Regions from separate parts of the Dechloromonas aromatica RCB genome, predicted to be linked through region 2. Evidence: predicted binding sites of a transcription regulator. Region 2 holds the regulator's gene; each other region holds the start of a gene.
What was found. The regulator sigma-54, encoded in region 2, starts transcription at its own class of promoters, with help from an activator protein. The targets are predictions, from matches to a motif close to TGGCACGCTTNCTGCTNA.
Positions count from the first base shown of each region.

Region 1: the regulator sigma-54 is predicted to act here: its motif matches at 2,710-2,727, upstream of DARO_RS09280 (polymer-forming cytoskeletal protein).
Region 3: the regulator sigma-54 is predicted to act here: its motif matches at 3,565-3,582, upstream of nirB (nitrite reductase large subunit NirB).

Region 1 is NC_007298.1:1,935,831-1,941,379, reverse strand. It holds gene DARO_RS09295 (sigma 54-interacting transcriptional regulator) at 1-487, opposite strand, end outside; gene DARO_RS09290 (hypothetical protein) at 484-1,026, opposite strand; gene DARO_RS09285 (ATP-binding protein) at 1,016-2,419, opposite strand; gene DARO_RS09280 (polymer-forming cytoskeletal protein) at 2,775-3,332, shown strand; gene DARO_RS09275 (N-acyl amino acid synthase FeeM domain-containing protein) at 3,356-3,997, shown strand; gene ettA (energy-dependent translational throttle protein EttA) at 4,120-5,549, shown strand, end outside.
Region 2 is NC_007298.1:4,444,838-4,450,386, forward strand. It holds gene ttcA (tRNA 2-thiocytidine(32) synthetase TtcA) at 1-56, shown strand, start outside; gene DARO_RS21105 (adenylate/guanylate cyclase domain-containing protein) at 134-1,033, shown strand; gene DARO_RS21110 (hypothetical protein) at 1,083-1,337, opposite strand; gene hprK (HPr(Ser) kinase/phosphatase) at 1,386-2,321, opposite strand; gene ptsN (PTS IIA-like nitrogen regulatory protein PtsN) at 2,331-2,777, opposite strand; gene hpf (ribosome hibernation-promoting factor, HPF/YfiA family) at 2,829-3,155, opposite strand; gene DARO_RS21130 (RNA polymerase factor sigma-54) at 3,171-4,640, opposite strand; gene lptB (LPS export ABC transporter ATP-binding protein) at 4,668-5,402, opposite strand; gene recX (recombination regulator RecX) at 5,399-5,549, opposite strand, start outside.
Region 3 is NC_007298.1:882,883-888,431, forward strand. It holds gene DARO_RS04255 (nitrate reductase) at 1-2,324, shown strand, start outside; gene ybiB (DNA-binding protein YbiB) at 2,343-3,332, shown strand; gene nirB (nitrite reductase large subunit NirB) at 3,694-5,549, shown strand, end outside.

The sequences.
Region 1 (5,549 bases), 2.0 Mb from region 2:
ACTCGGCCATGCGGCTGCTACGGAAAATAACACCGGCCATCCAGGCATCGTCACCCTCGGCAGTGACGGGTGGCAGTTCGCCAACATGGGGCGTCGGTGCCGAGAGTTGCAGGGCGCGATCAATCTTTTCGAGCAGGATCTGGCTATCGAACGGCTTGGTCAGGTAGCCAAAGACGCCGCGGGAGGTGGCATCGACGGCATCGGGAATATTGCCGTGGGCCGTAAGCAGAATGACCGGCAAGGTCGGCCGCGTGCGGCGGATCTCTTCGAACAGCGACAGGCCATCCAGGCCGGGCAGACGAACATCGCTGACGACGAGCCGGGGCGGATCAACGGCGATCTGGGCCAGCGCCTGCTCGGCCGAACCAACGGCAGACACCCGGAACCCCCTCGCCCGCAAGCGCATGGTCAGCAGGCGCAGAATATCCTCATCGTCATCGACTACCAGCACATGCGCACCGACCGCCTTGGATGGCGCCGCCATCATCGCTTGACTCCTTCGGGCCGGGGCGTTCGCGACCGCGGCGTCAGTGTCCGTTCGATATCAGCCAGGCTGTCGAGTTTTTCCTGGAGTTCGCTTGCCTTGCGCTGGCTATCCTTTAATTGCTGCCCCTGTTTGTCGAGTTGGTTTTCCAGCTTGGCACGCTCGATGTAGTTGTCGGAAAGCAAGCGGGCCAGCGGATGGAATGGCACCGCCGCCGGATCGTTGGACTTGAGGACGTTATCGAGCAGGGCAAGCGCCTTGCCCAGATCCTGCTGCACACGCGGGTGGCCAAGCAGCATGGCCATCCTGACCTGGGTATAGGGCGTCTGTGGCACCGCGCTCAACACCATGCGCTCGCGACCCAGTTCCGCCGCCGTTATTTTGCTCAGGCCCTGGTTGTAACTGAGGGCCGCTTCGGGCGTCGTTTCGTCGACACGGATCGGCTTTTTGGCTAGCGGCGCGGTAGTGCAACCGGCAATCGCCAGCACCAGGAAAAACGTCGTCACCAGCTTAATGAAAGATATTTTACGATTACTGCTCATCAGGTATTTCCACACAAAAATGGGCGCCCGCCGATTGCGGGACAAGATAGACCGCACCGCCCATGGCACGTACGAGTTCGCGCACTATGGACAGGCCAACTCCGCTGCCTTGGCGCGGCGCTGGCGCCTCACGCTGGCCCTGAACGAAGGGATCGAAGATTCGCTGCCTGTCTTCGTCGGCGATGCCTGGTCCCTGGTCGATGCATTCAAAGCGCCAAAGGCCATCAGCATGAGAGGCCCGCAGGCGAACCTCGCCGCCTTCCGGGCTGAAATCGATGGCATTCGATAACAGGTTATCGAGGACAACCGTCATTTTCTCGGCATCAAGCATGGCCTGCTCATCAGGCGCCTCGACGACGATATTCAACTGCCGGGACTGACTGTGCAGCTCGCGGCGCTGCACCACCGAGGCCAATAGCTTGCGCGGCTTGACCGGCGCGATCTGCAGGCGACGCGCCTCGAAGGCCGCCGCATTGAGGGTCAGCAGGCTTTCTATCTGCTCCTGCAAGCCACGGACATTGTGCTGAAGGATCTCGACCACCTCGCGCTGACCGGAAGCCAGCGGCCCCGGAACCTCTTCACGGAGCAGTGAAATCCCCTCCTTCAAGGCGGTCAAGGGGGTTTTCAATTCGTGCGAAACATGGCGCAAGGCCCGCTCGCGATCGGATTCCAGATCGGCCAGACGCTGCCGCAACCAATCGAGGCGCTTGCCCAATTGCCGCAAGTCGGCCGGACCGCCGACCTTGACGGCTTCGTCAAAGCGACTGGCACCGAGCCGGATGATCGCCTGCTCAAGGTGGCGCACCGGCCGCACCAGCCACCAGCCGATGGCCAGCGCTACCAGCAACGCCCCGAGCAAGGCCAGGCCGATCCGTCCACCGAGGCGGAGCCGATTGGCTTCAAGGTCCTCAAGAGACTTGCGGTTCTGCGCCTCGATCCAGCGCTGCCCGCCCTGCCTCAGCAAGTCGTTCAATTCAGCCATGCGCGCCAACAAGGGAATGATCTCGGCCTGCGGGATGTTCTGCTCAAGGCCACTACGCAGCGCTTCGGCCACCATGCGCCAGCCGCCCAGCAATGGAAGCAGCGGCTCGGCCGCCATGCCATCGAGGCGATCAATCACTGCCAGCGATTGCGCCAGGTGTTCATCGAAACGCTGACGAAATACCGGGTTATCAAGAACCAGATACTGACGCGCGCTGCGTTCGATATCGACCGTGCGCTCCCCCAATTCCTGGATAGCTGCCGTCAACTGGATAGCCTGCTCGCTTCCGCGACGGCTTTGTTCAACCAGCCGTTCAACAACCAGCCAGCTTTGCACCGCAGCACCGCCAAGCAGCAAAACAATCAGTGCAAAGCCAAGCAGCATGCCCTGGCGGAAGGAAATTCGATTCATTCGCGTACTGATATGGAAACCTCCAGTGTAAACCGCATCGACCATTCCTCTCCTTGAACGACCCATCACCAAGGATTCAAAAGCCCCTAATTTTTTTAAAAATTATCTTTTATAAACAATAGATTGTAGCGAAGTCGCATTTTAACGACAGCTAATCCTTATAGCCTAGTCAGCTTTCCGGGAAATGCCAAATAAACCTGTCGCCATTACACGACAGCACCATCGTGCATTTCAATATTACGGTTTAGATAATTTAACCAATACATTGTTTTTAATTGTTTTTTTATACATGGCACGCTTATCGCAATGGACTCCCAGACAGTTAATCGTCGCAAACCTCAAAACGGGAGTTTCCATGTTCAGCAAACCCACCATCACCAATCGCAATGACACCATCACCCGCAAGGAGGTCAATAGCATCCTGGGCTCCAACGCTGCTAACCTGAAACCAGTCGCCGAACCAGTGGCAGTGGCGCCAACGCCGGCGCCCCCTGAAAAACCGGAGGCCACCAACACCTCCGAAAACGTGATGGGCGCCCGCTTGATCGTCGGTCCTGACGTCAAACTCAAGGGGGCCGAAATTCTTGATTGCGACACGCTGGTCGTCGAAGGTCGCGTCGAAGCCACCATGGATAGCCGGGTTATTCGCATCGCCGACAAAGGCGCTTTTTCCGGCAAGGTCAGCATCGACATTGCCGAAATTCACGGCAGCTTTGACGGCGAACTGACCGCACGCTCCCAGTTGATCATTCACGCCACCGGCCGGGTCAGCGGCAAGATTCGTTACGGCAAGCTGGTGATCGATGAAGGCGGAGAATTGTGCGGCGACATCAACGCAATATCCGCCGAAAAATCGGGCCAGTTCCACCATCGTGAGGAACCGGCAATCTCCCTCAGCGCCGTCGCTGGTTGATTACATTTTAGGCAGACCATAGAATGCAATCCATGCATCATGTAGCACCACCTAAATCCACACCCCCGAAAGGCCACTTCGGCGCCCATTTGTTGCCGGACGTTAGTGACCTTGAAATAGGCACGGGCATTGATTCCGGTTCGCCGGAATTGATGATTGCCCCGGCCGTCACATATCAGCAAAATCGGGCGTGCGGTGCGCTGGTTCGACGCATGTACTCCTGGCGCGGTTACCGCCTCTCTCCGCCCCGCCAGCAGCTTGGCGATCCCAACCACGTCACGCTCGGCGCCTGGCAAGACCGTGATCTGGTGGCAACGCTGACCGCTTCGCGTGATTCCAGCGAGGGTTTGCTGGCCGATACGCTTTACGGCCAGGAGATGGCCGGGCTACGCAAACCGGCCAGGGTGATCTGCGAAGTTACTCGCCTGGCGGTCGATCTCGATTGCCATGACCCGGAATTGCTGCACTCGCTCTTTCGAGCCGCCTACCAGTACGCCAGAGCGGTTTTTGGCGGCACCGATGTCGTCATCGAAGTCAATCCCCGGCACGCCGGCTATTACCGGCGGCAGCTTGGCTTTACACAAGTCGGATCGCTCCGTACCTGCCCGCGGGTAGAAGCACCAGCCATCCTGCTGCATCGTACGCTCGGCAACCTCCACTTTTAGCTTCCTCCTCAACTCAAACCAACAATGACCAGCCCCCGACATTCGGGAGGCTGGTCATTTGCATTGAAGCCCCGTAGACTTCGCAGATCAAAAAATCCCACCCATAAACAACAGGCAAGCGAATGGCACAATATGTAATGTCGATGCTCCGCGTCAGCAAGATCGTCCCGCCCAAGCGTCAGATCATCAAGGATATTTCCCTCTCCTTCTTCCCCGGCGCCAAGATCGGCCTGCTCGGCCTGAACGGTTCGGGCAAGTCGACCGTACTGAAGATCATGGCCGGCGTAGACAAGGAATACGACGGCGAAGTCCAGCATCTGGCCGGCGTTTCCATTGGCTACCTGCCGCAGGAACCGCAACTCGATCCGGCCAAGACCGTACGCGAGGAAGTCGAATCCGCGCTCGGCGAAGTGATGCAGGCCCAGGCCAAGCTCGATGAAGTCTATGCCGCTTATGCCGACCCGGAAGCCGATTTCGACAAGCTGGCCGAGGAACAAGCTCGCCTGGAGGCCATCATCGCCACCGCCGGCTCCGATACCGAAGCCCAGATGGAACTGGCCGCCGATGCGCTGCGCCTGCCGCCCTGGGATGCCGTGATCGGCAACCTGTCCGGCGGTGAAAAGCGCCGCGTTGCGCTGTGCAAGCTACTGCTGGCCAAGCCGGACATGCTGCTGCTCGACGAACCGACCAACCACCTCGACGCCGAATCGGTCGAATGGCTGGAACAGTTCCTCGTCCGCTTCCCCGGCACCGTGGTCGCCGTCACCCACGATCGCTACTTCCTCGACAACGCCGCCGAATGGATTCTCGAACTCGACCGCGGCCACGGCATTCCGTACAAGGGTAACTACTCCAGCTGGCTGGAGCAGAAGGAAGCCCGCCTGGAAACCGAAAACAAGCAGATCGACGCCCACATGAAGGCGATGAAGCAGGAACTGGAGTGGGTTCGCTCCAATCCGAAGGCGCGTCAGGCCAAGAGCAAGTCCCGTCTCGCCCGCTTTGAGGAAATGTCCAGCCAGGAATACCAGAAGCGCAACGAAACGCAGGAAATCTTCATTCCGGTCGGCGAAAGACTGGGCGACAAGGTCATCGAGTTCAACGGCGTCACCAAGTCCTTCGGTGACAAGCTGCTGATGGACAACGTCAGCTTCAACATTCCGGCCGGCGCCATCGTCGGCATCATCGGTCCGAACGGTGCCGGTAAATCGACCCTGTTCAAGATGATCACCGGTCAGCAGCAGCCCGACTCCGGCGAAGTCATCATCGGCCCCACGGTCAAGATGGCTTATGTCGACCAATCACGCGATTGCCTGGACGGCACCAAGACTGTTTTCGAAGAACTGGCCCAGGGCAGCGACATTCTGCAGATCGGCAAGTTCGAAATGCCGTCGCGTGCCTACATCGGCCGCTTCAACTTCAAGGGTGCCGACCAGGGCAAGCAGGTCGGCAATCTGTCCGGCGGCGAACGTGGTCGTCTGCATCTGGCCAAGACGCTGATGGCTGGCGGCAACGTACTGCTGCTCGACGAACCATCCAACGACCTCGACGTCGA
Region 2 (5,549 bases):
TTGACGCGCCGGAGATGCCGATCAGCGGCATGATCCCGATAAGCCAGACTGCATAATGGGCTTTACAAGCGAGTCGTCATATAATGCAAGTCCGATACAATATTAAATCCCAACCTCAGGTTGCCGGCAGCCCATGAGCTCCACCCAACGCAAATTGATCGTCATGTTTGCCGATGTCTCCGGCAGCACAGCTCTATTCGAGCGGCTCGGGGACAAGGAGGCGATGCACGCGGTTGAGCGTTGCCTGAAGCGCATGAAGCGTTCCATCGATGGTTATAAGGGACGAACAATCCAGATTGTCGGTGACGAGTTGCTGGCCGCCTTCGAGTCGGGCGAAGAAGCTTGCCAAGCCGCCATCGACATGCAGCAGCGGATTGCCGACCTGCCGCCGGTTTCCGGGCTCAAGCTAACCATTCGTATTGGCCTGCACTGCGGCATGGTCACTGAAAGTGGCGACAAGCTGAGTGGCCCAGCAGTCGCTACGGCGGCACGAATTGCGGGCATTGCCCGGCGTGACCAGATTTTGTGCAGTTCAGTTCTGGTCGAGGAGATCCCGCAGCCAGGCGTCATCACCGCCGATGCCATGCCGGATCTGGGTACCGTCACTGAAAATGCAATTGCACTTCCATTATTCCAGATTCACTGGCCCAGCTATCAGGGCGGAGGATCCTACCCGCACTCCACTTTTGGACAAAGCAGCCAGCTTCCGGTCGAACGCCTGTGCGTCCGCCACCACGGCAAGGCCTTCTTGGTCGATGATAAAACACCGGTGCTGACCATTGGCCGCGACCTCAACTGCAAACTGATCGTTGATGATCGCAAAGCTTCGCGCCAGCATGCCCGCATCGAACGGCGTGGTGATGGATTTTATCTGGTGGATTCGAGCACCAATGGCACCTTCGTCTCACTGACTGGCCGCCAGGAAGTGATGGTGCGCCGCCATGAGCTACAGCTCGACGGCAAGGGCCGCATCAGCTTCGGTAACTCCGGTAACGACCCGGTGGCCGACACGGCGGAATTCGAGCACCTGTAAACGAAAACCGGCCATCCGCAGATGGCCGATATAACGAATTCCTAGTAAATCACTTGGCGGCAGCGTCAGCCGTGCACTTCTTCATGAAGCTGTTCTTGGCAGCGCCAGCCAGCTTCTTTTCCTTGGCGGTTGCAGCACAGGCAGAATTTTCAGCCGGCGCCGCGTCGGCCGTACACTTCTTCATGAAGCTGTTCTTGGCAGCTCCGGCCAGCTTCTTTTCGGCGGCACGGGCAGCGCAATCGTCAGCGGCGTAAACCGCAGTGGCTGAGAATGTAACGAGCAGCAGAGCGATCAGTTTCTTCATTGAATGTCCCCTTGGTCGAATGGAAAAGGCCAACGTACTATCGGCCATTCATGCATCATCGTCAAGCATCGTGCGCTGCTGGCGATCCATGAAATCCTGAAGGCTATCAATGCCGCGTAATTGCAGGATCGTGTTACGAACCGCGGCCTCCAACAAGACGGCCAGATTGCGCCCGGCCGCCACCGGGATAACCACTTTGCGAACCGGTACGCCAAGCACTTCCTGCGTTTGCGCATCCAGCGGCAACCTCGGCGCATCTGCCGCAGCAACGGTTTTCTGCAAATGTACGATCAATTTGAGCTTCATTTTCCGGCGTGAGGCGGTTTCACCGAAAATGGTTCGAATGTTGAGCAAGCCGAGGCCGCGCACTTCGAGAAAATCGCGCAACATTCCCGGGCAACGCCCCTCTATGGTGGTTGGTGCGATCCGGGCCATCTCGACCACATCGTCGGCGACCAGGCCATGGCCCCGTGAGATCAACTCAAGCGCGAGCTCGGACTTGCCCACACCGGAATCGCCGGTGATCAAAACCCCCATGCCCAGAACATCCATGAATACACCATGGAGGCTGACGGTATCGGCCAAACGGGCCGATAGATAGATGCGGAGCAGATCAATCACCGCCGAGCAGGGCTTCGGTGAAAAGATCAGCGGCGTCGAAAACTGCATGCAGGTTTCTTCAACCAGCGGCGGCGGCGTCAGACCATCGGCGACAATCAGTGCTGGAGGCTGCGCACCGAGCAGATCAGAAAGCATCTGGGCAAAACGCCGCTCACCAATGCGCATCGCCCATTCGTATTCGGCCAGGCCCAGGACCTGCAGACGTTCCGGATGAATGATGTTGATGTGGCCGACCAGATCTGCGCCGTAGTTGTTCGACCCCTTGATTTCAATCCGGCGATCAGCCTGGTGGCCAATGTGCCAGTTCAATAGCAGTTTGTCGCGGTTGTCCTCATAGAGCTGTACAAGGTTAACGTGACGCACAGACGTTTCTCAGGACTGAAACAGTGCAAGGACGGCCGCAGAATCAGGGGCAAGTTGCAGCTTTTCGCGGAATGCCCGATCGGAAAAACGCTGGGCAAGTTCGGAAAGAATCTGCAGATGCTGCTCGGTAGCCTGCTCGGGAACGAGCAGGACGAAAAGAAGATCGACCGGACGACCATCCGGCGAATCGAAGGGAACAGGTGTCGCCAGGCGCATAAATGCACCGGCTGCCTGCTTGAGACCTTTAATCCGGCCATGGGGAATCGCGACCCCCTGACCCAGTCCGGTAGAGCCCAGTTTTTCGCGGGCGAAGAGGCTGTCAAAGATTGTTGAGCGCGCCAGTCCGAGTCGAGTTTCGAAGAGAATTCCCGCCTGTTCGAAAACCCGTTTTTTGCTGCTCGCTTCAAGATCGAGCAATACCTGGTCAGCGGTCAGAAGATTGATAAGAGGGTTCATAGGGAAGGGTAATAAAGCAAGGCCGCAGCCATGGCTGCGGCCTGTCGGCGCTTATTCAGCAGCGTCAATCAGTCCCGGCTTGTCACCGCGATGGTGATCCTGAACCTTTTGCTTGTATTTCTGAACTTGGCGGTCCAGCTTGTCGAACAGCGCATCAATGGCAGCGTACAGGTCGTCGCCGGACTCTTCGGCATGCATGTCCTTGCCTGGCACGTGCACAGTCACTTCCGCTTTCTGCTTCAGCTTTTCGACGGACAAAACGACGCTAACGCCGGTTACCTTGTCGAAATGACGGACCACGGGATCCAGCTTGTTTTCGACGTATTCGCGCAGGGCGGGGGTAACTTCGATGTGGTGACCACTAATCTGCAGATTCACTTTTTTCTCCTCTCTCTACAGGGTCTTGCGTAAATTGACCGGGGGGATGTTGAGCGACTCGCGGTATTTGGCAACCGTCCGTCGGGCAACTACGATTCCCTGCTGGCCTAGTATTTCGGATAATTGGCTATCCGACAAGGGCTTCTTGCCATCCTCAGCCGCAATCAATTGCTTGATCAGGGCGCGGATGGCCGTAGCAGAACAAGCACCACCGCTATCGGTGGAGACATGGCTGCCAAAGAAGTATTTCAGTTCGAAGATACCGCGCGGTGTCGCCATGTATTTCTGGCTGGTCACCCGCGATACAGTCGACTCGTGCAGGCCGAGAATATCGGCGATTTCACGCAGCACCAGCGGCCGCATGGCCACTTCGCCGTGTTCGAAGAACTGGCGCTGGCGATCGACAATGGTCTGCGTGACACGGTGTATGGTTTCGAAGCGCTGCTGGACATTCTTGATCAGCCAGCGCGCCTCCTGCAACTGCGTAGATAGATTGCCGTTGCCCCGCCGCTGCTTGGCGAGAATTTCGGCATACAGACGGTTGATGCGCAACCGAGGGTAGGCATCCGGATTGATGTAGGCGGTCCACTTGCCCTTTAGCTTCTTCACGATCACATCCGGCGTGATGTAGCGCGCTTCAATCTGGGCATACCCGGCAGCTGGCCGTGGGTTGAGGCTGGTGATCAGGCTGTGCGCCGCCTTCAAAGCCTCGTCATCGCAACCTGTCAGACGACGAATCTTGGCGAAATCACGGGCGGCGAGCAGTTCGAGATGCTTGTCGACAATAGCCAGGGCCAGTGTACGTTCGGCACATACCGGCAAAACCTTGAGCTGAAGCTGCAGGCATTCCTGAAGACTGCGGGCACCAATGCCGATCGGGTCGAAATTCTGGATATGGCGCAGCGCAATTTCCAGCTCTTCGATTTCAATTTCGTATTCCGGCGGCAGGGTTTCCCACAACTCGACCAGCGGCGCCGAGAGATAGCCATCATCATCGAGTGCTTCGATCAGGAAACGCACCAGACTGCGGTCGCGCTCCGATAGCTGGGTCATGCCCAGTTGCCAGCCCAGATGGTCACGCAGGCTGACGTTGGCCGCATGGATGTCGCGGGAATCGCTATCGTCGTCTTCATCGCGACCGGCGCCGGTAAAGGTCCCGGCATCGGAGGCCCAGCGGTCATCGTCCACCTCCGACGGAGCCGATGGCACATCCTGCTCGCGTTCCTCGCGGGCATCCCGTTCTTCCCGCTCAACCTTTTGCTCGCGCTCACCTTCGTTGCTTTGGGGCGCGTCGAACTGCTGGGCGGCTGAGAAATTATCCCCGCCATGCTCGTCTTCGCGTTCCAGCATGGGATTTTCGAGCAGATAACGCTCGATTTCCTGTTGCATTTCCACCGTCGACAACTGAAGTAGCTTGATCGACTGCTGGAGCTGAGGAGTCAGCGCCAGATGCTGGGATAGTTTTAGCTGGAGAGCGGGCTTCATCGGATAGTGTCGGGTGGGGTCTGTCGGTTAGAGCCTGAAATGCTCGCCGAGATAAACCTTCCGTACGCTTTCATTCTCCACGATTTCGGCCGGCCGTCCAGCGGCCAATACATTTCCGGCGTTGATAATGTAGGCGTGGTCGCAGATACCAAGGGTTTCGCGGACATTGTGGTCGGTGATCAGGACACCAATGCCACGCTCTTTCAAGAAGCGAATGATCTTCTGGATTTCGAGCACGGCAATCGGGTCAACCCCGGCAAAAGGCTCATCGAGCAGGATAAAACGCGGATTGGTGGCCAGGGCGCGGGCAATTTCAACCCGCCGACGCTCACCGCCGGATAATGCAGAGGCATTGACGTGGCGGACATGTCCAACGTGCAGTTCGTTGAGCAGCCCTTCCAGCCGGTCATTTAATTCAGCCTCAGGCAGCTTGAGCAATTCGAGAACGGCGCGGATGTTTTCCTCGACGTTCAGCTTGCGGAAAACAGAGGCTTCCTGCGGCAGGTAGGACAAACCGAGACGGGCCCGACTGTGCATCGGCAGATGGGTCAGTCGGTTGTCGTCGATGTAGACCTCGCCACCATCGGCCGCCACCAAACCGACGATCATGTAGAAACAGGTGGTCTTGCCGGCGCCATTCGGGCCGAGAAGGCCGACAACCTCGCCGGATTTGACCTCGAAGGAAACATCTTCGACGACCGTCCGCGTCTTGTAGCGTTTTTTCAGGTTGTTGGCCGAAAGTTTGGCGACTGGGCTATTCATTGATCGACTCCGCGCATCACCCGGCGAATGGCATCACCGGAAAAACCGCGATATTGCAGGAAACGCATCTGTTTGGCACGCTCTTCGGCAGATTCCGGCAGATGGCCGAATTTCTTTGCCCAAATAGCCCGGCAGCGATCCGTCTCG
Region 3 (5,549 bases), 940 kb from region 2:
CACGTCTTTGCATGTCGTCGGCCGTGGCTGGCTACAAGCAGACGCTAGGCGCCGATGCGCCGCCTTGCAGTTACGCTGACATCCTGCGGGCCAAGCTTATTTTCATCAGCGGGGCCAATCCTGCCGTCGCTCATCCGATTGTTTTTCGTTACATTGAAGATGCCAAGGTGGCCTACCCGGATCTGAAGATCATCGTCGCCGACCCGCGGCGCTCGGAAAGCGCCGAGATCGCTGATCTTCATCTGCCGATCAAGCCGGGGAGCGATATTGCGCTGTTCAACGGCATGTTGCATGTACTGATCAACGAAGATCTGGTCGACCGGGCCTATGTGGAGGCGCACACCAGCGGCTTCGATGCTCTGGCCGAGATCGTCAAAAATTACTCGCCGGACCAGGTCGCCGCGCTGTGCGGTGTGCCGGCCGAGGCCATCGTCCAGGCAGCCCGCTGGTTCGGCGCCAGCGATGCATCGTTGTCGCTCTACTGCCAGGGTTTGAACCAGTCGGCGCACGGTACGCACAACAACGCCGGGATCATTCATTTGCACCTCGCCACCGGCCAGATCGGCAAGCCGGGTGCCGGGCCGTTTTCGCTGACCGGGCAGCCGAATGCCATGGGCGGACGCGAAGTCGGTGGTCTATCCAATCTGCTGTCGGCGCATCGCGATCTCGCCAATCCAGCGCATCGTGCCGAGATGGCGCGTTTCTGGGGGGTGCCTTTCGTTCCGGCAACACCCGGAAAGTCCGCAGTCGACTTGTTCAAAGCCCTGAAAACTGGCGAGGTCAAGGCGGTCTGGATCGCCTGCACCAATCCAGCCCAATCATTGCCCAATCAGGCAGCGGTACGCGAGGCGCTACAGGCCGCGGAATACGTGGTGCTGCAGGAGGCCTACGGCAACACCGATACGGCCGATTATGCCGATCTGTTGCTGCCGGCCAGTGGTTGGGGTGAAAAGCATGGCACGGTGACCAACTCGGAACGCTGCATCACGCGCGTCCTGCCGGCAGTCAAGGCACCGGGGGAAGCGCGCCACGACTGGGAAATTGTGGTCGACTTTGCGCGTCGTCTGGGCAAGAAACTGGATCACGCCGGCGCTGACAAGTTGTTCCCCTATGCCGATGCCGAGGCCATCTTCAATGAGCATCGCGAAAGCACGCGTGGCCGCGATCTCGACATCACCGGTTTGTCCTACGCCTTGCTTGAAGCGCAAGGCCCGCAGCAGTGGCCGTATCCGGAAGGAGCAAGCAGCGGCAAGGTGCGTCTCTACGAAGATGGGCATTTCCCGACGGCGGATGGCAAGGCGCGTTTCGTGCCGGTCGAACACAAGCCGACCGCCGACGCGCTGTCTTCTGAACTGCCAATCAGCCTGCTCTCCGGTCGTATGCGCGATCATTGGCACGGCATGAGCCGCACCGGCACTGTGCCGCGCCTGTTCAACCTTGAAGATGAACCGCTGCTTGCCATGCATCCTTGCGATATGCGGCATCGTGGTCTGGAGTCCGGTGATCTGGCCAAGGTGACCAATGGCCGCGGCGAGATGGTGGTTCGTGTGACTGATCGACCCGGGCTGGTCAAGGGCAGGGCCTGGATGCCGATGCACTGGGGCAACCAGTTCATGAATACGCCTGGCGCCAATGCGCTGGCTAGCGACGCTACCGATCCCTATTCGAAACAACCGGAACTCAAGCATGCAGCGGTGCAGATCGTAAAAATGGATTTGCCGTATCCGCTGGCGGTGGTGCGCCGTTGTGCCAGCCAGTCGGCGGCACTGGAATTGCTGCAGCGGGCTCGTACGGTGCTCGGCGACTATCCGTATGTCACGCTCGGCCTATACGGACGGAAAAGCCCGCTGGTCGTTTTTCGTGCAGCTACTGCGCTGCCGATCGGCGAGCAAGAAGTGCTCGATCTGGATCGTCTCTTCGGTCTGGACGGAGCTGACGGCGCTATCGTCTATATTGATGCGACGCGCAAGGTGGCCAAGAAGGCGATTGCCCAGGAGGGGCGCCTGATTGGCGTCCGTCTGGTTGGCGAGACGCTGGCTCAAGCCTGGCTCAAGCAGGCGATGGCCGAGGATGAGCTGGATGCCAGCCTGATCCGCTTCGCTCTGGCGCCGACCGCGAAACCGCCGGTCAGCATGGCACCGCGCAATATCGTCTGCAAGTGTGCCGACGTCAGTGATGTGCAAATCCGTAAGGAACTGGAAAACGGTGCAGATTTGCCGAAACTCCAGCAGAATCTTAAGTGTGGAACCTTTTGCGGTTCATGCGTGCCGGATATCAAGCGCATGCTTGCCGAGCAAACCAAAAAAACTGCAGCGGCAGCCTGACCGCGACTGGAGGAGACTTTGAGCTACGCACAATACATCAAGGAGATTGGTCGCGGCGCCGAAGGCGCGCGCGATTTGCCGCGCGACGACGCGCAGCAGCTCTACGCGGCGATGCTCGACGGCGGTGTGCCCGATCTCGAAATGGGCGCGATCATCCTTGGCCTGCGGGTCAAGGGCGAGTCGCTCGACGAAATGCTCGGCTTCCTGGGGGCCATCGATGACCGGACGAACCTGCTCGACATGCCGCATGGCCGCGTCCGGCCGGTGGCGCTGCCAACCTATAACGGCGCCCGCAAGGAAGCGAACCTGACGCCGCTGCTGGCGCTGCTCCTGCAGCGCTTTGGTGTGCCCGTCGTGGTGCATGGTTTGCTCGAAGGCTTCGGACGGGTGACGACGGCGCATATTTTCCGGGAGCTGGGCATCATGCCCATGGCCTCGGCCACCCAGGCTCAGGTCGCGCTGGAAGAAAAAGGCCTGGCATTCCTGCCGCTTAGCGCCATGTGTCCCGGCATCCATAACCTGCTGGCCCTGCGCAGCCGGATGGGGGTGCGCAACAGCGCGCACAGCCTGGTCAAGCTGATCAATCCTTTCCGGGGCGATGCGGTCATGGTCGCGCCGGCTACTCACCCCGAGTTTCTCGACCTGATGCGCAACATTTTGCTGGCGCGGGGCCAGCGCGGGCTGTTGCTGCGAGGGACGGAAGGCGAACCGTTTGCCAACCCGAAGCGCCGCCCGCGTCTCGAGTACATCCATGGCGGCATGGTTGAGGCCCTGTTCGAAGCCGAACACGAAAGCCTGCGTTCCCTGCCTAACCTCCCCGAAGCTTCGGATGCAGTCAGCACGGCGAAATGGATACGCCGCATCCTCGACAAGCAGGTTCCCCTGCCCAAACCGATTGCCAACCAGCTGGCCTGCCTGTTGTTTGCCAGCGGGTATGCCGAGGATTTCAATCAGGCCAAGGCCATTGTGGCCGTTGAGTCGACGGGTTTGCTGGTCGGCGGCAACTGATTCCGGTCGCATGCACGGCAGTTCTCAGGCTTAAGGTCGAGCCTGGGTTTTGCCATGTTCTGCGCCGCTGCGCTTCAGGAAAAAACTCCTTGCCCCGGCGCCTGAAAGAATACTTCCGTGATTGGCATGAATGCACCCGGGCTGCACCGGGATGGCGGTTGATGCACGAATTTGGTGCGACGCGTTCATGGCTTGTTTTTATAAATCCATATAAATCAATGAAATAGAACCTTGGCACGCTGATTGCAATAACAGCATCGGAGCAGCGAATTCCCCGCCAACGAAGGCGGCCCGATGGCAACGACGTCATGCGCTGAAATGAATTTTGCACCCCCGGGTGCGCGCAACGTTGGAGCCAAAAATGAGTAAACCTCGTCTCGTCCTGATCGGCAATGGCATGGCCGGTGTCCGCACCGTCGAAGAGCTGCTGAAGATCAAGCCTGATCACTACGACATCACCATCTTCGGCGCTGAGCCGCACCCGAACTACAACCGCATCCTGCTTTCCCCGGTCCTCGCCGGCGAAATGACCATCTCCGAGATCGTCCTCAACGAACTCGAGTGGTACAAGGAAAACAACATCAAGCTGCATACCGGCAAGCAGATCAAGACGATCGATCGCGTCAAGCGCAAGGTCATCGCTGAAGACGGCACCGAAGAAGAATACGACCGCCTGCTGATCGCCACCGGCTCGACGCCCTTCATGCTGCCGATTCCGGGCAACGATCTGCCGGGTGTCATTGGATACCGTGACATTAAAGACACCGACGAGATGATCGAAGCCGCCAAGCTGCACAAGCACGCGGTGGTTATCGGTGGCGGCCTGCTCGGTCTGGAAGCCGCCAACGGCCTGAAGCTTCGCGGTATGGATGTGACCGTGGTGCACCTTGGCCCGTGGCTGCTCGAGCGTCAGCTCGACGAAGTCGCCGGCAAGATGTTGCAGAAGTCGCTGGAAGACAAGGGCCTCAAGTTCCTGCTCCAGAAACAGACCGAAATGCTGGTCCAGGGCGAGTCTGGCCGCGTTGCCGCCGTGCGCTTCAAGGACGGCATGACTATCCCGGCCGACCTCGTCGTGATGGCCGCCGGCATCCGCCCGAACTATGCGCTGGCTGAGTCTTCCGGTATCTACTGCAACCGCGGCATCGTGGTGAATGACACCATGCAGACCTACGACCCGAAGGTTTATGCCGTTGGCGAGTGCGTGACGCACCGTGGCATTGCCTATGGCCTGGTCGCCCCGCTGTTTGAACAGGCCAAGGTCGCCGCCAACCATCTGGCTGGCTACGGCATTGGCCGTTACACCGGTTCGGTGACTTCAACCAAGCTGAAAGTCACCGGCATTGACCTCTTCTCGGCCGGCAACTACATGGGCGGCGAGGGCACCGAGGAAATCGTCCTCAACGACCCTTACGGCGGCGTGTACAAGAAGCTGGTGCTCAAGGACAACAAGCTGGTCGGCGGCGTCATGTACGGCGATACGGCAGATGGCCCGTGGTACTTCCAGTTGCTGAAGGACGGCCGCGACATTCACGACATCCGCGACCAGCTGATTTTCGGCCAGTCGCTGGTTGGTGACGTCGGCCATGCCGGCAATAGCAAAGCGGCCGACATGCCCGACAGCGCAGAGGTCTGCGGCTGTAACGGCATCACCAAGGGCGTCATCGTCCAGGCGATCAAGGCCAAGGGGCTCTTCACGCTGGACGAGGTGAAGAAGCACACCAAGGCAGCCTCTTCCTGCGGTTCCTGCGCTGGTCTGGTCGAGCAGATTCTTGCTTCGACCATCGGCGGCGCCTACACGCCTGCTGCTTCCGACAAGAAACCGGTCTGTGGCTGTACCGAGCAGTCGCATAAGGCGGTGCGTGAAGCCATCCTGAACCAGCACCTGATCACCAAGGAAGCCGTCTTCGCGGCGCTGGAGTGGAAGACGCCGAACGGCTGCGACAAGTGCCGCCCGGCCGTCAATTACTACCTGATTTCGACCTGGCCGCATGAAGCCAAGGACGATCCGCAATCGCGCTTCATCAACGAGCGTTCACACGCCAACATCCAGAAGGACGGTACCTACTCGGTCGTGCCGCGCATGTGGGGCGGTCTGACCAACCCCAAGGAACTGCGCGCCATTGCCGATGCCGCCGAGAAGTACAACGTGCCGACCGTCAAGGTGACCGGCGGCCAGCGTATTGACCTGCTCGGCGTCAAGAAGGAAGACCTGCCGGC